4 regions of the Jeotgalibacillus haloalkalitolerans genome follow, and region 1 is predicted to be linked to each of the others. Evidence: riboswitches for the same ligand, from Rfam matches in the RefSeq annotation. Region 1 holds a riboswitch; each other region holds the start of a gene.
The links. A riboswitch is a leader RNA that binds a small molecule or an ion and turns the genes downstream of it on or off. The one in region 1 is predicted to bind S-adenosylmethionine.
Positions count from the first base shown of each region.

Region 1 (6,022 bases):
TGAATCAGGATTGCCTCTGTTTCAAGGCGCTCAATTACTTTCGCAGCAGAGGCTTCTTCTTCAGCTGCTTTGAGTAACCTCTGAAGCGCCCATGACAGGTTAACCGCTGTCGGACGGGAGGAATTCAGATAGACTGCTTTTACAGCAAGCTCTGACTTCAGAATCTCAAGCTCATTCAGCCCGCTGTTTTTCGCCCACAGAGCAAGCCCGAAAGCTGCTGTGATCCCGATTGCAGGTGCGCCTCGTACTTTCAATTCTGTTATGCTGTTCCACACATCTTCAATTGTTTTTAAAAAGATATATTCCACTTCTCGGGGAAGCTTCTGCTGATTTAACAGACGAATTGCATCGCCTTCCCAGATGACCGGTTTAATAAAATTCGTCATTTTGCCAGCCCCTTCAGATAAGCAGTCAGGCTTTTCGGCGAGCGCCATACAGAACGGTTGAAAATCAGTGATCTGCCCGTTTCAATCGCGCGCTGCTGTGCCTGCAGTCTGCCTGTTTCGTCTTCAATTCCATCAATATCTTCAACATGTGCAAGGCCGATGATGCGGCGGATCGTTTTACAGCCGGCAAATCCGAGCGTATCCTGCCAGATCTTTTCAAGTACGTAATCTGCATACTGATCTGTCCGCTGTCTCTCTTCAAAGCCTTTTTCTAACAGCAGCTCGCGGTAGCGCTTTTCAAATACTGCCCAAGTCTGTTCGATCGTCTCAAGCAGGTAGTCACTGATCTCATGACGATTACTTTCATCCGCTCTTTCCTGCTGGGCAATATAGTTTAGCGTCAGGTTAGCAATGAATGCACCGATATCAAAGCCTGCCGGACCATAGAATGCAAATTCAGGGTCAATTACTTTTGTAGACTCTTCCGTTACAAACACACTGCCTGTATGAAGGTCTCCGTGCAGCAATGTTTCTCCTTCAGTCAGGAATTGTTTTTTCAATTTTGCGACTTCAAAGATTAGACGATCGTCCTGCCACAGTGACTCCACTGCTTCCTGAAGATTTTCAGGGTAGGAATTGGATTCAGCATTCTGATATGGGTCTGTGAAAACAAGTTTTTCAGTAATATCACACAAGTCCGGATTCACAAACTGACGTGCCAGCTTTTTCTTTTCAATCGGTCCAAGCGCTTCATCAGAGGCGTTGAACAGGTTTTCAGCAAGATACGTTCCGATATGTTCTGAAATGTGAGGATAAAGGTTTCCTTCAAGTAACCCTTTTCTCAGAATCACGTGATCTGACAGGTCTTCCATTACTGTCACTGCATAGTCATCGTCATAATCGAATACTTCCGGTACAAGCGTCGGTACATATTTCGCTGCTTCCTGCAGTGCCTGGCGTTCAATACGTGCACGGTCGAGCGATAACGGCCAGCTTTCACCGACAACCTTTGCATAAGGCAGCGCCTGCTTAACGACAAGCGATTTGTCAGTCTGCAAATCCTTTACTATAAACACATAGTTCAGATTACCATCCCCAACTTCCTTACACGTTACCTGCTCTTTATCTGTAATGAGTCCCTTTTTCTCTAAATAAACGAGGACACTCTGTTCAGTAAATGGTTCATACACATGCTCACGTACATTTGTCATTGACGTTCCTCTCCTTTAATCAAATTCTTTTTTATGCCACTCATCTTCAGGAATATCTAAGTCCTCTCCTGAAAAACGCTCTTCTCTGAATACTTCTCCGTAATTGTGAAATCCGTTGCGTTCCCAGAACCCCGGGCGGTCTTCCTGTAAAAATTCAATTCCTCTGATCCACTTCACACTCTTCCAGAAATACAGGTGCGGTACGACCAGTCTGAATGGATAACCATGCTTGGCTGTCAGCGGCTTCCCTTCAAAAGAGTGCGCCAGCAGAATGTCTTCTTTTAGCAGATCCTCAAGCGGTAAGTTCGTCTCGTAGTCATGATCTCCATAAATCATAACGTGCTTCGTGCCTTCAGGGATCTCAAAATCTTTCAGCAAATCCTTTATTGTGACGCCGGTAAAAGCATTGTCAAACCTTGACCACCTTGTCACGCAGTGAATATCTTTTACGATTGTCGTCTGCGGCAGCTGCATGAGCTCGTCATAAGTGAATGTCTTTTTCGTTGCACCTTCTCCAAACAGCGTGAAATCCCATGTAGCAAGATTGTATTCAGGGACTTCGCCTTCATGCAGAATCGGAAATTTTTCTGTCAGCGTCTGACCAGGTGGAAGTCTGCCATCATGTGTATTTTTCTGTACCGGCGGCCGTGCTTTTTTCAACCGTTCTGCCTTACCCATTGTTTCACGCTCCTTGTTTGCTTCAAGCCGGCAGATGATTTCCGCTTCAGGCGGACGCTTTCCTGGATGAGCCGTTTTGTGGCTCCATTAGACCTCCTCGGCTTCGCCTGCGGGGTCTCAGCTTCCAACTAATCGTCCCGGAGTCGCCGCCTTACGCTCCAATCATCTGCTGTGCAAATTCACTAATTGCTTTTTATAAAAGTGAAAAATAAAAAGCCCCTTTCTAAGATAGAAAGAGGCAGAATTAGACTGATTCGACCTCTTATCTCTCAGACCATTACGTCTGTTGGATGTAGCACCGTGTCCCTGCTGTTATGTATACAGCGGGGCCGGTTGCCGGGCTTCATAGGGCCAATTCCCTCAGCCAACTCTCGATAAGAGTGGTATATGTAGTTGGATGTTTTTGGTTTATTGCGATTTCATAATTGCAAGTTTACGGAATAGAGTGACGGTTTGTCAACGGGTTTTTTAAATTTATTTTTTGGGGGCTTCCGGGAACCGCTGTTGACCTGCGTTTCAGGCGGACGCTTTCCGGACGGAGGTTGCTGAGCCTCCTCAGCCTGCGGCTTCCGGGGTCTCAGCTCCCCTCTATTCGTCCCGGAGTCGCCGCCCTCCACTCCGGTCAACAGCTGAGTTATCTTTGAAAAATATATAGTTGGTTGATCAACTATCTCTCATATTTTTACTTTGTTAAAAAATCATAGTACCTGCACAGCGGGTGATTGAAGCGTAAGGGGCTGCGGCAGGAAGGGACAGATGAGGCAATGGCGAAGCCTGCTGGCTCACCGCCCGGCCGCGGAAAGCGTCCCCCTGCAGCGTAAATCACCCGCCAATTTATAAAGCACATCACAATTTATACTCATAAATTCAAAAATCAAAAATATAATTTTCTGAAAAATCTGCTTGACGTTTTTGAAGATGTCTGCCATAATTCGGTACATGATTTTAAAACTAACTGAATACGTTATACAACTCTTATAAAGAGCAGGTGGAGGGACGAGCCCGATGAAACCCGGCAACCTGTTTCGGCTAACGCTGATTCAAGGTGCTAATTCTCACAGCGACAGCTGAAGGATAAGAGGAAGAACGTTCATTTTGATGTCCGCTTCCTCTTTGGGAGCGGATTTTTTATTTCTGTTTTTGAAAGGATGTCTTTTATGTCAAAAATCACAGCGACTTATCTTGTACATGATGCAAAAGGAAATTTGGAAAAAAAGGCTGAGTCTATTGCGCTTGGGCTGACGGTCGGTTCATGGACGGACCTACCCGCGGTTGATCAGGAGCAGTTAAAAAAACATAAGGGTGAAGTTGTCTCTGTCAGTGAAACAACGCCTTCAGATGCAGCGGCTCACCTCGGTGAGCGCAAGGCGGGACTGATTAAGATTGCGTATCCTGCGGCAAACTTCAGCGCTGATATTCCGGCGATCCTGACAACGATTTTTGGAAAGCTGTCACTTGATGGTGAAGTAAAGCTTGTAGATATTGAGCTTGATGAAGCACTTGAGCAGCAGTTCCCCGGTCCCCAGTTTGGAATTGATTCAATTAGAAACAAGCTTGGCGTACATGACCGCCCGCTTCTGATGAGTATTTTCAAGGGGATGATCGGCCGCGGAACAGATCTTTTCGAAGAACAGCTCCGTGCCCAGGCTGCAGGTGGGGTTGATCTTGTAAAGGATGATGAGATTTTATTTGATAATCCGCTCACCCCTTTTGAAGACCGGATCCGCCGAGGTGTGAAGGTGCTGAATGAAGAATATGAACGTACAGGTCACCGGACGTTATATGCAGTAAACCTTTCAGGCAGAACGTTTGATTTAAAAGAGAAAGCAAGAAAAGCAGTCTCGCTTGGTGCGAATGCATTACTGTTTAACGTTTTTGCTTACGGGCTTGATACACTGCAGAGTCTTGCTGAAGATCCATATATTGATGTACCGATTATGGCTCACCCTGCTGTATCCGGTGCATTTACAGCTTCACCGCTGTACGGCATTTCAAATCAGGTATTGCTTGGCAAACTGCTTCGTCTTGCAGGTGCAGACTTCGTGCTGTTCCCTTCTCCATATGGCAGTGTGGCGATGGAAAAAAGCGAAACATTTGCGATCAGGGATGCACTTACATCTGACAGCCGCCTGAAACGCGCATTCCCTGTGCCATCAGCCGGTATTCATCCAGGACTGGTTCCACAGCTGATTGAGGACTTTGGAAAAGACTCAATTATCAATGCCGGCGGCGGTATTCACGGTCACCCTGGAGGCGCGGCAGCCGGTGCAAAAGCTTTCCGTGATGCGATTGCTGAAGTTCAGGCAGGCGGTACGCTGGAAGATGCTGCCGCAAAGTCAGCAGAGCTTGAGAAGGCACTTGCATTATGGGGGTGAGCGCATGCCAAGCGTAATCTTTTGTGATTTTGATGGCACCATCACAAAATCCGACAACATCATTTCAATTATGCAGCACTTTGATCCCCCGGGCTGGGAGCCGATTAAAGATCAAATTCTTTCCCGGGAAATATCAATCCGCGAGGGCGTAGGGAAAATGTTCGCAACCCTCCCTTCTTCTCTAAAAGAAGAGATCATTCAGTATGTTGTCGAAACGGCTGAAATCCGTGATGGCTTTGGTGATTTTGTCAGCTATACAAGAAAAGAAAATGTCCCGCTGAATATCGTCAGCGGCGGCATCGATTTTTTCGTAAAGCCCATGCTAAAGCCTTACAACCTTGAAAATCAGCTTTACTGTAACGGCAGTGATTTTTCAGGAAATACAATTCAAATCACCTGGCCGCACACTTGTGATAAGCACTGTTCAAATGATTGCGGCTGCTGTAAACCAAGTATCATCAGGGAGCTTACAGATGAGCCTGTACAGAAAATCGTCATCGGCGATTCTGTTACAGATCTTGAAGCTGCAAAGCTCGCTGACCTGGTGTTTGTCTGTGGCGATTACCTTGAGGAAAAATGCAGGGAGCTGAATCTTCCATACAAGCGTTTTACTCATTTTGATGAAGTTGTTACCTATCTTGAACAGTCAAAGGAGGTTGTGCACCGTTGAAAACACTTGATCTTAAGAACCGCTGGCAGGAGCTTGCCGATGTAAAAGATGCTCTTGGTGCAAGAAACTGGTTCCCTGGTACAAGCGGCAACCTGTCGATCAAAGTATCCGATGACCCGCTTGAATTTCTGGTAACAGCAAGCGGCAAGGATAAGTACCAGCGGACAGATGAAGACTTTCTGTTAGTGGATCAGCACAGCCAGCCGGTTGAACAGACCGGATTGAAGCCTTCTGCTGAGACGCTTTTACATCAAAAAGTGTACGAACTGACAGACGCAGGCTGCTCCCTCCACATCCATACGGTCAGCAACAATGTGATTTCTGAGCTATACGCTGAAAAAGGTGAAATCACTTTTCAGCACCAGGAGCTCATTAAAGCTTTTAACCTGTGGGAGGAAGACGCTGTATTACGGGTGCCGATTATAGAAAACCCGGCACATATTCCGGATCTCGCAAACCTTTTAGCAGAACGGATTGAGGAAAATATTTTTGGTGTGCTAATCCGCAATCACGGCATTACCGTCTGGGGGCGGAATGCTTTTGAAGCAAAAAAGCATCTTGAAGCATTTGAATTTCTATTTGAGACACATCTCGCATTACGACTACAAACTCAGGGAGGAAGATCATAATGGCGACAATTACAATCAGAGATACACAGGAAGTTATCAAAGGTGAAGAACAGGTACAGGCATTCCTGTCTGA
Region 1 is NZ_JAXQNN010000001.1:392,910-398,931, reverse strand. It holds gene mtnA (S-methyl-5-thioribose-1-phosphate isomerase) at 1-386, opposite strand, end outside; gene mtnK (S-methyl-5-thioribose kinase) at 383-1,597, opposite strand; gene UFB30_RS01940 (sulfite oxidase-like oxidoreductase) at 1,613-2,275, opposite strand; SAM riboswitch class I at 2,535-2,656, opposite strand; SAM riboswitch class I at 3,248-3,356, shown strand; gene UFB30_RS01935 (2,3-diketo-5-methylthiopentyl-1-phosphate enolase) at 3,433-4,650, shown strand; gene UFB30_RS01930 (2-hydroxy-3-keto-5-methylthiopentenyl-1-phosphate phosphatase) at 4,655-5,320, shown strand; gene UFB30_RS01925 (methylthioribulose 1-phosphate dehydratase) at 5,317-5,949, shown strand; gene UFB30_RS01920 (1,2-dihydroxy-3-keto-5-methylthiopentene dioxygenase) at 5,949-6,022, shown strand, end outside.

Region 2 (6,022 bases), on a different contig from region 1:
CAGGCAGCAATTCTTTTACACGCTGGAAGTTGGGCATCACTGTTGACTTCATTGCTTCCATCAGAAGTACCTGATGGGTTTTAGAAGCTTCAATCATTTTTTCAGCAAGTGCTTTTGTAGCAGTCAGCGGCTTTTCACAAAGGACTGGAATCCCTTTTTCAAGACAGGTTAATACCTGTTCGTGATGCACGGCATTAGGGGTTGCGAGGTATACTGCATCAATCTCCCCGCCTTCACACATTTCCTCAAGTGATGTATATGTATAAGACAGCTGGTGCTTCTCAGCATATGAAAGAGCTGTTTCTTTCTTTCGTGAACATACAGCCGTTACGCTTGCATGATCTGCTGCACCCGCACCTTCTATAAAAGTATCTGTAATCCAATTTGTTCCGACAACGCCAAACCTCATCACTAATCAATCCTTTTCATGTCATTTGTTATCAGTGTACATACAACACATAAAATATGCCAGTGGGTGCAGTATGCGTCAAAGTATTTAAAATGGGGTATATGCATAAAGAAGCAGAGGATTCGTGAAACTATTGAGTAACATATACAGTATATAAAGTATAAGTTCAAATGAAGTAAAGGGGCTTTTTTATATGGAGCATTTTATCTCTAATGAACAATTTAATATGATTAAATCACAGATTATCGGTATGCAGAGGCAGGCGAACGTGACTTCGGATGAGGGAGTTAAAACTGCGGTAAAAGAAGCGGCAGAAGCAAAGGTGCATGATATATTTCAACACCTGACACCTGATCAGGAGAAGCTGATTTCAGGTATTGCATCCCTTGAAACTGAAGAAGAGCGGACGAAATTTCTGATGGATCTGATGCCATACAGAACATCATTTCCAGACGTGACACCTGCAGATTTACGCGGGCTTTTTCCAAAGGTGAAAAAATTACCTGTTCCTGATCTTGAAAATATGGATTTTCGTGCACTGACTTACCTTGGGTGGAAGGATATCGGGCAGAGTAAACAGTATTTTGTATATGTAAGAGATGGAAAGTTGAAGGGAATACAGGGAAGGTATGTGATTTCAGCTAAAAAAGGGATCTGCAGCCTATGCAACCGTTTTGGTGACGTGGCGCTGACAAGCATTCAGAATAAGCCGCGTGAATCAGAGGGGCTGAAATCCTACGGACAGTATATTTGCTATGACAGTAAGGAATGTAACCAGTCAATTCAGGATTCAGCTCAGCTTGAAGCGTTTCTTGGCCAGGTGTAATGGCAAAAAAGCTATACAATAAGTCAAAAGGGTGATTCAAATGGACACAAACGAGCAAATCAAACAATACCTGTCAATTTATGAACAGCTCAGAAAGAAATACCGCTGGCGTGTCAGCAATACATCGCTTATGATGTTAGCCGGTCAGCTGGTGGCTGCTGAAAAGCCGTTTGAACTTAAGAGACTGATTTCTTTAAATGAAAAAATCAAGAAAGAGTCCAGCCAGTTTTCCTATATTCAATCAGCAGATCTGCGGCTGATGCTGACAGGGCTGCTGGTATCAAACTTTGATGAACCGAAAAAATCATTTGATGACATGATGCTTGTCTATGAAAAGTTGATCGAAGCAGGTTTTTCAAGAAGTCCGCATGCCTACATTGCAGCGTATGCCCTCTACGTTTCACTCGACACAGGTTCAGAAGAGGAAATGGATGAGCACGTGAAGCGCGCTAAAAGTATGTACAGCGGTATGAAAAAGCAGCACTTCTTCTTAACGTCACATGAAGATTATCCGTTATCTGTGCTGCTTGCAGAAGAAGAAGGGGAAGAGGAGGAACTGCTCGACGATATGGCTTATTACTATGATCAGCTCCATATCGTTCTGGCTAAGGGGAATAACCGCCAGTTCTTATCACAGATTCTTACATACGGGCGACAGGATAACAGACAGCTGCTCGTACAAAATACAGTTACCTGGCTGGATGACCTGAAGACGAACAAAATTAAGCTGCGCGGTAATCATCTGCCGATTGTCGGCGTACTGGCACTTGCCGGGACGCCCTCAGCGCTGTTAAATGAAGTGAAAGAAACATATGAGCAGCTGGTTGCCATTAAAAGCTTTAAATGGCATAAAGATCTTTGCTTTATGACAGCTGTGAGATTTGTGCTTCAGAAAAAAGTCGAGGAAAATAACGTGCTTGATGTGGGACTTGCATCAACAATCGAGTCGATCCTGCAGGCACAGCAGGCGGCTGTCCTTGCTGCGATCTCAGCAGGTGCAGCAGCATCAGCAAGTTCATCGAATAATTAATGACTGAGGTCATGGGAAAGAGGAATGTGTCATGAGGTTTATTTGTCTGCAGCACGTCTGGTATGACAACGCGGGGTATCTGGAAGAATGGTCAAAAGCCTGGGGCTGCGAGCTCCATTATATAGACGCGAAAAAACCGGATGATTACCCTGTACTGAAGGATCAGGATGTGCTGGTCATTTTAGGTGGACCGAACAGTGTACAGGAGCTGCCTGAAACTGCCTGGATGCAAAAGGAAGTGGATTACATTGAAAAAGCAATCAATGAAAAGCGGAAAATCATAGGCATTTGCCTTGGCTCCCAATTGATTGCCCATATTCTTGGCACAGAAGTTTCGAGTCTTCCAAAATATGAAATGGGCTGGGCAGAATTGAATTGGCATACCTCTTTTCTTGAAGACTTTGATGTGGATCAGCTCACCATCCCGATGTTTCACTGGCACAGTGATATTTATGATTTGCCCAAAGGTACTAAGCCGGTAGGGAAATCCGAAATAACACCAGTCCAGGGCTTTTACACAGACCACATTCTGGCATTTCAATTCCATCCTGAAATGACGGTGGAAGGCATTCAGAATCTGATTGATCACGATGATCAGGAAATCGAAAAGCGTGATAAAACAGTTGATATGGAAGGACCAAGAGCGGATCCGGGCTACGTGGAGCAAAGTCATAACCGCTTTCAGCCGATCCTTGAAAAGTTTTTAAATGTCCATGGTGAAAAAAAGATTGATTAAAGACTGGACAAAGATTTGAATTGTGTATACAATAATAATGAGATTCATTCTCAATTAAAAATAAAACGTCGCACTTACTATATAAGCCTGTAAACAGTCGTTTCGCACCGGCTTTTTACAAAGAAGGCGCCGAAGAAAGCGACGCCCCCTCCCTTAACCGCACGCTGCCTGACACCAGCGTGCGGTTTTTATGATGTTTTTCCTTTTCAAAGGGGCTGCTCGGGTTTCGGGTCACATTTTAGAAATTTCAGGTCAGTTACTTAGAATCCAGGGTCAGATTCCGGGAAATTGGGGTCACATTTGGCCAGGGGTATGTAATTTCAGTTCACATACCTGAAATTTGCAGTCACATCGCTCTTCCCGCTCCACCTTTATTCCAGCCACATATTTCCTCTCATTTTCATTTTTTTCTGTGAAAAATCTTGCACATTCTCTCAATATGATGTAGGCTAGACAACAACTATTATTTTCAGACAATTTCATAACTTATCCAGAGAGGTGGAGGGACTGGCCCTTAGAAACCTCAGCAACCGGCAGTGCACGGTGCTAATTCCAGCAGGCGATCAGCCTGAAGATAAGAAGAATGCTTACTAAGACCTTCTCTTATCAGAAGGTCTTTTCCTGTATATACAGAACGATTTTGAAGGAGCTGCTTTTATGACATCAGTTGAAACCATCCTTGCCCAGCTTGGAAACAGAAGTGAAGAATTAACGGGAACGGTGAATCCGCCAATCTATCTGTCAACGGCCTACAGACACGAAGGACTTGGACAGTCCACCGGCTATGACTATACGAGAACGAAAAATCCGACGAGGGCGATCCTCGAAGAAGGGATTGCAGCACTTGAGGGCGCGGACCAGGGGTTTGCAACAAGCTCAGGAATGGCGGCTGTTCAATTGGTGTTGTCAATGTACAAACCGGGAGACACCATTTTAGCTTCTGATGATTTGTATGGTGGCACATACCGTTTATTTGATCATTACAGCGAGCATTATGGCATAGAGTTTGTGTATGTTGATACAAACAATCCTGATGAACTCCAGCAGGCCTGTACGGAGCGGGTGAAGGCAGTCTTTGTGGAGACGCCGACAAACCCGCTGATGAAAATAACGGACATTAGACAGGTAGCAGATTTTGCCCGCGATCAGCAGATTCATCTCATTGTTGATAATACATTTTTAACGCCTTACCTGCAGCGTCCAATTGAGCTTGGAGCAGATATCGTCATTCACAGTGCAACAAAATACCTCGGTGGTCACAATGATGTGCTTGCAGGTCTGGTTGCAGCGAAGGGTGAACAGATTTGTGAAAAGCTTTTTGCGATCCACAACGGAGCAGGCGCCGTCCTTTCGCCGATGGATTCATGGTTGTTAATACGCGGAATGAAGACACTGGCCCTTAGAATGGACCGCCATCAGCAGAACGCAGCGGCAGTAGCAGCCTTTCTTGAAACGCAGCCGCAGGTAAGAGACGTAATCTATCCGGGAATTGGCGGGATGGTGTCATTCAGGCTTGAGCATTCAGAATGGATCGATGCATTTTTAAGATCAATTAAGGTCATCTCATTTGCTGAAAGTCTCGGTGGAGTGGAAAGCTTTATTACGTATCCTGCTACCCAGACGCATGCTGATATTCCTGAGGCAGAACGTGAAGCAAAGGGCGTCTGTAGCAGACTTTTACGTTTTTCTGTTGGCATTGAACAGTCGGAGGATTTAATCACTGATTTGAAACAGGCGCTTGAAGCAGCCGGAAAAGGAGGAGATCATTTATGACACGTCATTTTGATACGAAATTACTGCACCAGCCATCATATATTGATAAACAGACAGGGGCTGTCAATGTGCCCTTGCATTACTCATCGACCTATCATCAGCAGTCGATTGATGAATTCGGTCCATATGATTACAGCCGCTCAGGGAACCCGACACGTGAAGCACTTGAAGAAACCATTGCTGATCTGGAAAACGGGCACGCAGGCTTTGCTTTTGCATCAGGAATGGCTGCGATCTCTTCTGCGTTCATGCTGCTCTCTGCAGGTGACCACGTCCTCGTCTCAAAGGATGTCTACGGCGGCACGTACCGCATGATCACAGAAGTATTAACACGCTTTAATATTGATCATTCATTTATCGATATGACAGATCTTGATGAAACGGCACGTAACGTTCAGCCGAATACCAAAGTGATCTACGTGGAGACGCCATCCAATCCGACGCTCAATATTACTGATATTGAAGGCGTGGCAAAAGTGGCAAAAGCACACGGCTGTCTGACGTTTGTGGATAATACGTTCATGACGCCGCTTTATCAGAAGCCGCTTGATCTTGGAGCGGATGTCGTGTTACACAGTGCGACAAAATTCCTTTCCGGTCACAGTGATGTGGTCGCAGGACTTGCTGCGGTAAAAGACGAGGAAATTGCCGCACAGCTGAAATTCATTCAGAATTCATTTGGCTCGATTCTTGGTGTTCAGGACAGCTGGTTACTGCTGCGCGGGTTAAAAACACTCAGCGTCAGATTAAAGCAGTCATCTGATTCAGCAAGAGAAATTGCACAGTTTCTTCATCACCACCCGCTTGTTGATGAAGTCTATTATCCGGGCTTTTCATTTCACGCAGGATATCATATTCATCAGAGGCAATCGACTGGAGCGGGCGCCGTACTATCTTTCAGACTGCCTGACAAAAAAAGTGCCGGCGTACTCGTTGAAGCAATGAAGATTCCTGTATTTGCAGTCAGCCTGGGTGCTGTCGAGTCAATTCTGTCATACCCTGCAACCATGAGTCACGCCGCAATGCCGCCATCAGAGCGCGAATCACGCGGTATCACCTCAGGTCTCCTGCGTCTGTCAGTCGGTCTGGAAGACACCGAAGACCTGCTCGCTGACCTGCGCCAGGCACTTGATAAAGTTGGCGCGTACCAGACGCTGCAGGTATAAAGCAAATACTGGTTGTAATGATATTAGATATTCTATACGACAAAAATGATTTCCATAATCATAGTGTAGCGGAGCGTAGAGC
Region 2 is NZ_JAXQNN010000005.1:113,717-119,738, reverse strand. It holds gene UFB30_RS13565 (Gfo/Idh/MocA family protein) at 1-409, opposite strand, end outside; gene UFB30_RS13560 (FusB/FusC family EF-G-binding protein) at 603-1,235, shown strand; gene UFB30_RS13555 (DUF4003 family protein) at 1,276-2,265, shown strand; gene UFB30_RS13550 (type 1 glutamine amidotransferase) at 2,297-3,001, shown strand; SAM riboswitch class I at 3,485-3,582, shown strand; gene UFB30_RS13545 (methionine biosynthesis PLP-dependent protein) at 3,659-4,774, shown strand; gene metC (cystathionine beta-lyase) at 4,771-5,940, shown strand.
Region 2: linked by a shared signal. The riboswitch ahead of UFB30_RS13545 (methionine biosynthesis PLP-dependent protein) and the one ahead of UFB30_RS01935 (2,3-diketo-5-methylthiopentyl-1-phosphate enolase) in region 1 are both predicted to bind S-adenosylmethionine.

Region 3 (6,022 bases), on a different contig from region 1:
TCCGCAGGCTCTTCAGTTTCCTCTGCAGCTGAAGCTTCTTCAGTCTCTACTTCTTCTACCACTTCTTCAGCAACCTCTTCAGTTTCTTCAGCAACATCATTTGCGACTTCTTCCGTGTCACCAAGATTTGCAATCGCACCAAGGACGAAAATCACTGCAATTGTTACAAACCACCAGCGTTTGTAGATCGGCTTCTTTACTTTATCTTTCTTAGCCATTATAAAATCCCCCTAATAGGTATAATTTGTTTCGGATACAATGTTACAGCAAATTTGAAAAAATAAAAGACTTTATTACTTATTTTCTTCCAAAAAATTTACTGAATTTTATGATTTTCATAATTTAAGTGTATGAATGCCATTTTTACATTACATATTTCAAAATTTGAAAAGGGCATAAGGACGGGATAGAATGCATTTATATAAAACAATTTTCACTTAAAAAATCATTTCTTTAATAGTGTTAATTATACAAATACTAGAGTATAGGTATAATGTTTCACTAATTTGTGCTAACATGTACTGGTGTTAAAATACATAAATTAGAATTATGTGGGGGTTTACTTAAATATGAAAAAATTCAGCTACCTTTTATTATTAATTTCAATGCTTGCTTTGGCAGCTTGTTCATCAGAAGAAGATACAAGTAACGGTTCTGGTACAGCAGAGGATTCAAAGGAAAACAAAGAGGAACAATCTGTGGAAGTGGACAAGGGGTTACTAAATGTAGAACTGACACTTCCAGCTTCAATGTTTGAAGGTCAAGATATTGACCAGCTTATCGCTGAGGCAAAAGAAGATGGTGCAAAAGATGTAACGAAAAATGATGACGGTTCTTTAACCTATAAAATGTCTAAATCAGATCATAAGGAAATGATGCAGGAAATCGAAGCTGGTATGGAAGAGTCACTGAATGAGCTCATTACAGGTGAAGATTTTGTTTCGATCAAAGATATATCTCATAATGACTCTTTTGACGAATTTACTGTAACTGTTGAGAAGGAAGCTTTTGAAAATAGCTTTGATGGATTTGGTATTTTGACTTTAGGAATGACAGGAATGATTTATCAGGTGTATGACGGAGAGGACATTGACTCAGCCAAAGTTACGGTTTCTATTGTAGACGAAGCTACTGGGGAAGAATTTGATAAGTATGTTTATCCTGATGATATGGAAGATATCGAAGGCTAATTATAGTCAGATGTTAGTCTGGACATTATCAAATCAATTGAAATAAACAAAACGACCTTGAAAAGTGCAATGCTTTTCAAGGTCGTTTTAAATGTTAACGATCTGCAGTAAATATATCTTGGGTACGGAGACTTCCTTTGCGTAAAAACATAGAAGTCCATAGCCGACTTGTAATTAGTGGATATGTGACATAAATCAAAGAGCAAGCATAAGCATTGCTTTTAATTCGCTATCTCTAAGCCTCCACACTAACCCGCGTAGACCGGTCATTATACAGATCCACATCTAACTCATTCGTCACCTTACTCGTCAACACCCCGGCAGTCATACTGCCACTCACATTCACAGCGGTTCTTCCCATATCAATCAATGGTTCAATGGAAATCAACAGACCCGCTAAGCCGATCGGAAGGTTCAGGGCTGACAGGACAAGGATTGCAGCAAAGGTTGCGCCGCCTCCAACGCCTGCAACACCAAAGGAACTGATTGCCACAACGGCGATGACCGTTAATATAAACGACGGTGTTAGAGGATTGATTCCGACGGTTGGCGCAATCATGATCGCGAGCATGGCAGGATAAACACCTGCACAGCCGTTTTGCCCGATAGATAATCCAAATGAGCCGGCAAAATTAGCCGTCCCATCTTTTACACCTAAATTCTGCTGAGTCCGGATGTTCATCGGCAGAGCACCGGCACTTGTGCGCGTTGTAAACGCAAAAGCGAGAACAGGAAATGCTTTTTTGACAAACGTAACTGGGTTTAGGCCTGAGATTGTCAGCAGGATCAAGTGAATAATAAAGACCACACCGAGTGCAACGTACGAAGCAATCACAAATTTGCCGAGATTGACTATGGCATCAAAGTTTGTTGTGGCGACCGTTCTCGCCATGACCGCAAGCACACCATAAGGCGTTAATCTTAAAATTAATGTCACAACGCGCATGACGATCGCATAAAGAGAGTCGACAATCTTAGAAAATAATTCTGCCTGTTCCGGCTGTTTTCTTCTGACACCAAGGAACGCCAGACCAAGAAAAGCTGCGAAAATGACAACTGAAATCGTGGAAGTCGGGCGTGCACCTGTGAAGTCCAGGAAAACATTTGACGGAACTAAAGCAAGGATTTGCTGCGGAAATGTTACATCCTCTACTGTGCCATACGTTTCTTCTAATGAAGCAGCGCGTCCTGTTTCCGCTTCACCCTGTTCGATTTGAATCGCTTCAAGGTTAAAACCAGCAGTAGTTGCAATCCCGACAGCAGCTGCAATCGCAGTCGTTCCAACCAAAATCCCGATAATGAGTGCGCTGATTTTTCCGATATTCTTTGTTAAAGTCAGCTTCGTAAAAGCCGCAAGAATTGAAATGAAAACCAGCGGGATCGCGATCATCTGTAACAGCCTGATGTAAGAACCGCCAATCAAATTAAACCAATCAGCCGTCGTCGTAATAACGGCAGAATCGGATGGATAGATCCATTGCAATGCAAATCCAAGGATAATCCCGAATGCCAAACCAAGTAAAACCCTTTTCGAAAATGATACGTGCTTCTTTTTAAGAACGTAAAGAAAAATAATGAGAGCAGCTAACACGAATAAATTGACACTAACTAAAAAAATGTCCACAAAACTTCCTCCTCTAAATGAATTTTAAACATAAAAAACTTCCAGTCAGAAAAATAAACTGGAAGAAAAAACATCAATCCAGTCTTATCTATCAAGAAACACTTGCTGGAATTGGCACAGTACTGATGAGTCAGTCTGCTGCCGAGGTGTCATTGGGCCAGTCCCTCAACCTCTCTTGATAAGACGATTTATTGAGTTTATGAAGTATCCCGATAAAAATACTTGGTTTTTATATTAGCGAAACGCAGATGGACTGTCAATATTTATTTTTTCTGTCAAAGAATGCTGTTTGTGAAGTTGGGAAGGGGATACGTACACTGGTTTATATTCGTTTGAGGGCTGAAGTTCGAATTCCTTAGAAATAAGAAGGTGGAGGTATCACAAGTATATTCATCAATTTATTTTGTAGAACTGTAAATTGTAACGCCAGTTAGATAACTCTCGCATCATTTAACGTAATGATGCAGGAGTTATCTCTGTCACTTGAAACATATTTCAATTTGCTACTCTGTTTGATGAAGTAGCATTCATTCTTTTTTTCTGATCTTTACGCTCTAAAAATACTGGTAAGACATTCAGGATGATCGAAATAATTGTTAATACCCACAGTGCCCATTGAAAATTAACGACTTCCCTGACAGCTGACCAGTCTTCTCTTGCTACCTGCCCCGCTACAAAGCTGATCTCTGCACAAAGTGTGAGTGCTGTAAATGATAAGCCTGCAGCCATTGCGAGCTTATAATCCTTTCCTGCAGAAAACAAATAAATATTAATTAGTGTTGCTGCGATTGCAATAAAACCTAATATGATCCACATAACATTTCCCCCATAGATTTCTACTATTAAAATTTTCACTGGCAGGCGCATGATAAAAAACCTGTAAATAGTAAAAATAATTAATATTACCTTATCATAAATTCAATAACTGGAAGCAAATTTCCCAAAATGTATAATTTCTAAATAGAATTCAAAAAAAGCAGCAAAAAGATACTCGGTTGTATCCTTTTGCTGCCTCGCTCAAGTCCAAAGACCCTTAACGTTTAGTCCTCGTTTTTTAAACCCTGTCAAACTCAGATACAGATATAGGCGTGATTGGATCCAGACATACGATACCGCAGAAACAATTCAAGTCTACTGTCAGGCAGATGCCAGTTGCCTGCAGGTTTCTGATGCTGTCTCCAGGGAAGAAATCGCATATTGTTTTTGCTTTTCCATTTTCTTTTTCTTTTACTGATGCTGCAGGCGCACCCCCTCCCATCGGAACTGGAAGTAGTAATTCCAGCTGGACGCAGCACTTATCTTTTTCTCTGTCTTTATCTTTATCCACAAACTTTTTTGCCCGGAAGATAGGTGTTTCAACACACTTTAAAGCGGTCATTCCAGATCCGCCAACAGGTGATTTGTATACGCCACTTCCGATAAACGGTTTGCAATCTCCCTTGCAGTAAAGTGCGAAGGGAATAGTAGTAGGACCATTTCCATTCCCATTAGTCCCGATTGGTGATAGCAGTTTTCTGATTGCCTGGTCACATCCTGTTACACAGCACCCATTATTGTTAGCAGCTACCTCGTCCTGAATTCTCACAATCTCGTGAACAATACCACAGACACATGAATCTTTTTTTTCGCAACACATTTAAATCTCTCCTTTTCATAGTTGTTGTTGCATTAATATGTATATGAAAAGGAGTGACTTAATGCCTGTACAATAGCCTGATAGAAAAAAATAGACGAAATGATTTTAGAGTTTTATAGGAAAGGTGAAGGTGTATTGCCGGGCAAGTGTTCTTAAAATATATAAAGTTTTAATTTATGTAATGCTAGATTCTAAGGTATTAAAATTCTATAGATTTTCCACTAAATTAAGCCCTGCACCGTTTCAATCTCCTGGCTGGTGACAGAATCCCTCCCATTATTTAGTTGACTCCAATACCAAATCCGTTATACTAAAACCATACATACCGACCGGTTAGTTAGTAAAACAAAAGGGGATGGAAGTATGGATTTTTCTTATTCTGCTAAGGTGAAAGATCTTGAGAAAAAGCTCACTTCATTTATGGAGGAGCATGTGTATCCGAATGAAACGGTGTATGAGCGGCAGGTAAATGAAGGGGACAGCCGCTGGAGTAAGGTGCCGCCAATCATGGAAGAGCTGAAGGAGAAGGCAAAGGCTGAGGGGCTGTGGAATTTGTTTTTGCCTGAGAGTGAGTACGGGGCTGGCCTCAGCAATGTAGAGTACGCGCCGCTTTGTGAGATCATGGGGCGTTCGATGATTGGGCCAGAAGTGTTTAATTGTAATGCACCGGATACCGGGAACATGGAAGTGTTGGTGCGGTACGGAACAGAGGAGCAGAAGGAGAAGTGGCTGAAGCCGTTACTTGCCGGTGAGATCCGCTCGTGCTTTTCGATGACCGAGCCTGATGTAGCTTCATCTGATGCGACAAATATTGAAGCGCGGATTGAGCGGGACGGTGATGAGTATGTGATTAACGGCCGAAAGTGGTGGTCGTCGGGTGCCGGGGATCCAAGGTGCAAGATTGGCATTGTGATGGGGAAGACGGATCCCGGTGCTGATAAGTATGAGCAGCAGTCGATGATTCTCGTGCCGCTTGATACGCCGGGTGTGACGATTGAGCGGATGCTGCCGGTGTTTGGCTATGATCATGCGCCGCATGGCCACGGGGAGATTACGTTTGAAAATGTCAGAGTGCCTGCAGAGAATATGATTTTAGGTGAGGGAAAAGGATTTGCAATTGCGCAGGGACGGCTTGGACCGGGAAGAATTCATCATTGTATGAGGCTGATCGGTGCAGCGGAACGTGCGCTTGAGGAGTTATGTAAGCGTGTTGTGGACCGTCAAGCGTTTGACAAACCGCTTGCGAGTCAGGGCGTGATCCGTGAGTGGATTGCGGATTCGCGGATTGAGATTGAGCAGGCGAGACTGCTGACATTAAAGGCTGCTTATATGATGGATACAGTCGGCAATAAGGTGGCAAAAGCGGAGATTGCGATGATTAAAGTCGTGGCACCTTCAATGGCACTCAAGGTAATTGACCGGGCGATCCAGGCGCTTGGTGCAGCAGGTGTATCAGAGGACTTCCCGCTTGCAGCTCACTGGGCAAGTGCAAGAACGCTGAGGCTTGCGGATGGACCGGATGAGGTGCACCGCGCACAGATTGGCAGACTTGAGCTGAAAAAATATCAGGGG
Region 3 is NZ_JAXQNN010000003.1:46,847-52,868, forward strand. It holds gene UFB30_RS10255 (Ltp family lipoprotein) at 1-218, opposite strand, end outside; gene UFB30_RS10260 (hypothetical protein) at 570-1,190, shown strand; gene UFB30_RS10265 (L-cystine transporter) at 1,426-2,814, opposite strand; SAM riboswitch class I at 2,896-2,999, opposite strand; gene UFB30_RS10270 (hypothetical protein) at 3,310-3,630, opposite strand; gene UFB30_RS10275 (CotY/CotZ family spore coat protein) at 3,869-4,450, opposite strand; gene UFB30_RS10280 (acyl-CoA dehydrogenase) at 4,814-6,022, shown strand, end outside.
Region 3: linked by a shared signal. The riboswitch ahead of UFB30_RS10265 (L-cystine transporter) and the one ahead of UFB30_RS01935 (2,3-diketo-5-methylthiopentyl-1-phosphate enolase) in region 1 are both predicted to bind S-adenosylmethionine.

Region 4 (6,022 bases), on a different contig from region 1:
TGTATTCACCTGGTGAACGGTTAAAGGATCATTTTTAATCGACATATCAATCTCAGATACTGTATTAATCGAGCCTTCTTCACCCATTGTGACGTTCTGGTTCAATACGGCTGATGATTTTACACTCTCAATCTCATTATTTTCTTCAATTGCCTTGCTATAGACTTCTTCAAGGGTCATTGACGAAGCATCTTTGCTTCCATCAGCAGGTTCAGCGGTTTCGCTGCATGCTGTAAGGGCTAAAGTTAAAGCAGCAGTTGTAAATAGAATTGATTTCTTCATTCAATCATCTCCTAATTAGTATGTCCTTACCAATTATACGGATCAATCTTCAAAAGGTTTCAATTATTTCGAAAGAAGGTGATTTTTATGTATCAATTCAAAGACGATAATGGTTTTACCGTTACATATTCGTATGATCAGCATCCATTTTCAAAAGCGCCTGCGCATGTTTTTATTTTAACACGCTATAACGGGCAGTGGGTTCTGACCCAACATAAAAAAAGAGGGTTTGAATTCCCTGGAGGTAAGGTCGAAAATGGGGAGTCACCAGTGGAAGCGGCCGCCAGAGAGGTCATGGAAGAGCTTGGCGGTGAGGTTGGTGAACTGATTTATATTGGACAGTATAAAGTAGATGTAGATCCAGAAATTATCAAATCCGTTTTTTATACCGACCTGACTTCACTTACACCGAAATCTGATTACCATGAAACGGATGGACCGGTCATGGTTACAGGAGATCTTTTATCTGAACGTTTTCAGGATGACTTCAGTTTTATCATGAAAGATGAAACGGTCAGGTTATCCATTGAATATATTGAGCAGAAATTGGACGGAGGGAGGAGCATTGGGTAAAAACGGAGAAATCATTCGAAAATATCCTTATCCATCGCCAAACCCTGCGATTATCATGCATGAAGTTCTATACTGGTCTGAAGGTTTAAAGGTGAAAGGACTACTTGCGGAGCCTGTAAAAGCAGGTAAGTATGACGGCTTTTTATATTTACGTGGCGGCATTAAAGGAATCGGTATGGTCAGACCATCCCGAATTGCACAGTTCGCTTCTCAGGGGTTTATCGTCTTTGCCCCGTATTACCGGGGAAACAGAGGAGGGGAAGGGAACGAAGATTTTGCCGGAGAAGACCGGATGGATGCGGTAAATGGGAATATCATTTTACGGAATCACCCAGGATTTTCAGGTCATTTACACGTATTCGGCTTTTCAAGAGGGGGCGTCATGGCTTTAATTGCAGGAATTGAAGATGCCGGCATTTCATCAGTCGTGACCTGGAATGGGGTATCAGATATGGTGCTGACCTATCAGGAACGAAAAGATATGAGAAGGATGATGAAGCGTGTGATCGGCGGTTCCCCGGCAAAAGTACCTGAAGCCTACGACTGGCGTACGCCGCTGAATGAAATTGAGAAAATAAACTGCCCTGTGCTGATTATTCACGGGGAGCTGGATGATAATGTTTCACCGGAGCACGCTTATCAGTTGGAACAAAAGCTGAAAGAGCATCATAAAAAGGTGGAGAGCTGGTATTATCCGGATTTTCATCATGCATTTCCACCGCTTGATAACATTGCGACAGTAAAGAAACTCACAGACTGGATGAAAAAACAAAGGAGCTGAATCTCATGGGCATGCCGTTGGAATTAAACACGATGATTGTGACAAAAGGAAGAGAAGAGAGAATTGAAAATAACTTTTTCAAGCTGGTGAAAGATGAGTACAGGCTGTACCCAATGCATATTCCACTGGAAGTGAAAAACTCAATTGCAGGTGAAGTCCGCGGAGTTGCGGAAATCTATAAATTAGAGTGGACCGGTCAGAAGACAACCATTTATTTTGAAATGAAGTCATTGGAGTCTACAAACTAATTATTATTATAATGCGAATTAAATAAAAGATATCATAGTGAAGCGCAGTGAAACGAATAAAAAAAGATGAGACAAAAGTGTCTCATCTTTTTTGAATTATACGACTGGACCACCAAGTTTGGCGATTCGCTCATCCACGCTTGTGAACTTCTTAAAGTTCTCTTTAAATTTCATTGCAAGTTCCATCGCTTTTTCTTCGTATTCACTTTCATTCTTCCATGCAAATCGTGGCTGCAGCACATCATCAGGCACACCAGGTACGTGAAGCGGTGTTTCAAGTCCGAACAGCCCATTCTTAGCTGTTTCAGCGTTTGCCAGTTCACCGTGTAGTGCAGCTCTGACCATGGCTCTTGTGTAGGCAAGCTTCATACGAGAACCAGTGCCATATGCTCCGCCAGTCCATCCTGTATTCACTAGGTATACTTCAGCATCGTGCTCTTCAAGCTTTTTACCGAGCATTTCAGCGTATACTGTCGGCTCAAGTGGCAGGAAAGGAGATCCGAAGCACGTTGAGAACGTTGCTTCCGGTTCAGTAATACCTCTTTCAGTACCTGCAAGCTTAGATGTATAGCCGCTCAGGAAGTGGTACATCGCCTGTTCTTTTGTCAGTTTGGCGATTGGAGGCAATACGCCAAATGCATCAGCAGTCAGGAATACAATCGTATTCGGGTGACCGGCTCTGCTCGGATCCACGATATTTCTCATCGCCTGCAGTGGATAGGCTGCACGTGTATTTTCAGTCAGTGATGAATCATCATAGTCCGCTTCATGTGTTTCAGGGTCAAGTACAACATTTTCAAGTACTGAACCAAAGCGGATTGCATCAAAGATCTGTGGCTCCTTTTCCTGTGAAAGGTTAATACATTTCGCGTAGCATCCGCCTTCAATATTGAATACGCCATTATCAGACCAGCCGTGCTCATCATCCCCAATGAGCTTACGGTCAGCATCTGCAGACAGCGTTGTTTTACCAGTTCCTGAAAGTCCGAAGAACAATGCAACATCGCCTTCAGCACCAACATTTGCAGAACAGTGCATCGGCAGGATATCATTTTGAGGCAGCAGGTAATTCATGACTGAGAATATTGATTTTTTCATCTCACCTGCATATTCAGTTCCGCCAATTAAAATCGTTCTCTGTTCAAACGATACAACGATAAACGTTTCTGAATTCGTTCCATCTGTTTGAGGATCTGCTTTTAATGATGGAGCCGATAAAATTGTAAATGGCGACTCATTTTGGCTGGTCCAGGCTTCACCTTTTTCAGGTCTGATAAACAGCTGGTGAGCAAAAAGGTTATGCCATGCACGCTCATTTACGACACGGATCGGAAGGCGGGAAGCAGCGTCAGCTCCTGCAAATCCTTCAAACACAAATACTTCTTCTTTTTCACCGAGGTGATTCAGCACTTTTGTATATAAACGGTCAAATGAATCCTCAGAGATCGGCTGATTGACTTTACCCCAGTCAATTTTGTCGCGCACAGAAGGCTCATCTACAATAAATTTATCTTTAGGTGAGCGGCCTGTATAAGTTCCGGTTTCTGCTTTCACAGCACCGGTAGAAGTTAATGTACCTTCTTCTCTCATTAATACTTTTTCCACTAATTGAGGTACAGAAAGGTTTTTATTCACGCGTTCGCTCATTAATAGTTCTTTTAATTCTGAAGTGTTTCGGATTGTTGTCATGTTATCTCCCACCTTTTCAGTAAGTCATTCACCTTTGTTCGAAATTAGTATAACACATTCAAATTAATAGTCTATACTAATTGGTGATTTCGTTAAAAATTCTTAAATTGTTTGGATTTAGAATTTTGGCGTCTGATCTCCGTTTCAGGCGGACGCTTTCCGGACGGTTGTTGCTGAGCCTCCTCGCCTACGGCTGCGGGGTCTCAGCTTCCAACTAATCGTCCCGGAGTCGCCGCCTTCCACTGCGATCAACGCTGCTGATACTAAGATACATTTATGTAGAAACTAACTTATTATCTATAATTGTATATTATGATTGACATTGGACATGCATTTCCGTATGATAGTTTTTTGAACGGATACTCTTATCCCGAGCTGGTGGAGGGACAGGCCCTATGAAACCCAGCAACCTGCTCTGCAAAAAAGCATGATGCTTTTGCGGTCCAACAATTTAGAGCGAAGGTGCTAACCTGGAGCAAGACTTTTGTCTTGAACGATAAGAGTGAAAGGCGAACTGATTATGAACCTTTCCTCAAACATGTAATTGGGGAGAGGTTTCTTTTATTTTTAGCCGAAACTTGGATGATCTGGTAGGTTAACGTTCGATCTCTAAGGGTAATGAGTACCGTCGACTATTTGCTTCACAAGGAGGAGACTTATATGTCTGTTAAACGTCGTTTATTTACATCCGAGTCCGTAACTGAGGGACATCCGGATAAAATCTGTGATCAGATTTCTGATTCAATTCTTGATGCAATTCTGAAGGATGATCCGAATGCCCGCGTGGCGTGCGAAACTTCTGTTACAACCGGACTTGTTCTGGTAGCGGGAGAAATCTCAACTTCTACTTATGTAGATATCCCTAAGATCGTGCGTGAGACGATCAAGGAAATCGGTTATACACGTGCTAAATACGGTTTTGATGCGGATACTTGTGCAGTATTAACTTCTATTGATGAGCAGTCACCTGACATCGCTGCAGGAGTTGACCGTGCGCTTGAAGACCGTGAAAGCCAAATGACTGACGCTGAAATCGAATCAATCGGTGCCGGCGACCAGGGGCTTATGTTCGGTTATGCAAATAACGAAACAGCTGAATTGATGCCACTGCCAATTTCACTTGCACATAAACTGTCACGCCGTCTGACTGAAGTACGTAAAGAAGATATCCTTCCTTACCTTCGTCCTGATGGTAAGACACAGGTAACAGTTGAATATGATGAAAATGACAAGCCGGTTCGCGTAGATACAATTGTTATTTCAACACAGCACCACCCGGAAGTCAGTCTTGAGCGTATTCAGCGTAACCTGAAGGAGCACGTGATCAATCACGTGGTACCGGCAGAATTAATTGATGAAGAGACTAAATACTTCATCAACCCGACTGGACGCTTTGTAATCGGCGGACCTCAGGGAGATGCTGGTCTGACTGGCCGTAAGATCATCGTAGATACTTACGGTGGATATGCACGCCACGGCGGCGGTGCATTCTCAGGTAAGGATGCAACTAAAGTTGACCGTTCAGGTGCTTATGCTGCACGTTATGTTGCAAAGAACATTGTTGCAGCAGGCCTTGCTGATAAATGTGAAGTACAGCTTGCATACGCAATCGGCGTAGCGCAGCCTGTATCAATTTCTGTTAACACGTTCGGTACCGGTAAAGTGGAAGAGGATACACTGGTTGAGCTGATCCGTAATCACTTTGACCTTCGTCCTGCAGGCATTATTAAAATGCTTGACCTTCGCCGCCCGATCTACAAGCAGACAGCTGCTTACGGACACTTCGGCCGTAATGATCTTGACCTTCCATGGGAAAGAACAGACAAAGCAGATGCGCTGAAGAAAGACGCTAACGTATAATATTAATAACAACCGTCCGGAATATATCTTTTGTGATATATTCCGGATTTTTTGTTGATTGGGCATAGGTCAAATTTCACTTTTCTAAGAACAAGGCGTGATATTCTTTGAACCACCCCGTTTTTTCTCCGAACACCTCCTGTTATTCTTTGAACACCGGCATGTAATCTCCGAACATCGACAATCATTCTCCGAACCTCCCCTCACGAACCACACCCCAGAATAAGTGTTCGCCATCTCACCCGTCCCATGATATGATAAGAACACAAATCCCCGATTGATGCTTCGGACCAATACTAGGAGGAATTCCTTTGTTTACAGTCATTCTCGCAGAAAAACCTTCACAGGCAAAAAGCTATGCAGATGCTTTTCACACATCCAGAAAAACAGATGGCTATTTTCATATTGAAGATCCATTGTTCCCGGGCGGAGCGGCTATTACATGGGGATTCGGTCATTTAGTTTCATTAGAGGAACCTCAGAAGTACAAGCCTGAGTGGAAGCGGTGGAAGCTTGATACGCTGCCGATGATTCCGGAAGAATTTAAGTTTACAGTGCCATACGCAAAGCGTGCACAATTCAATATTGT
Region 4 is NZ_JAXQNN010000002.1:964,201-970,222, reverse strand. It holds gene UFB30_RS09895 (DUF6612 family protein) at 1-282, opposite strand, end outside; gene ytkD (RNA deprotection pyrophosphohydrolase) at 370-855, shown strand; gene UFB30_RS09885 (alpha/beta hydrolase family protein) at 911-1,636, shown strand; gene UFB30_RS09880 (DUF2584 family protein) at 1,642-1,884, shown strand; gene pckA (phosphoenolpyruvate carboxykinase (ATP)) at 1,981-3,573, opposite strand; SAM riboswitch class I at 3,936-4,076, shown strand; gene metK (methionine adenosyltransferase) at 4,234-5,433, shown strand; gene UFB30_RS09865 (type IA DNA topoisomerase) at 5,745-6,022, shown strand, end outside.
Region 4: linked by a shared signal. The riboswitch ahead of metK (methionine adenosyltransferase) and the one ahead of UFB30_RS01935 (2,3-diketo-5-methylthiopentyl-1-phosphate enolase) in region 1 are both predicted to bind S-adenosylmethionine.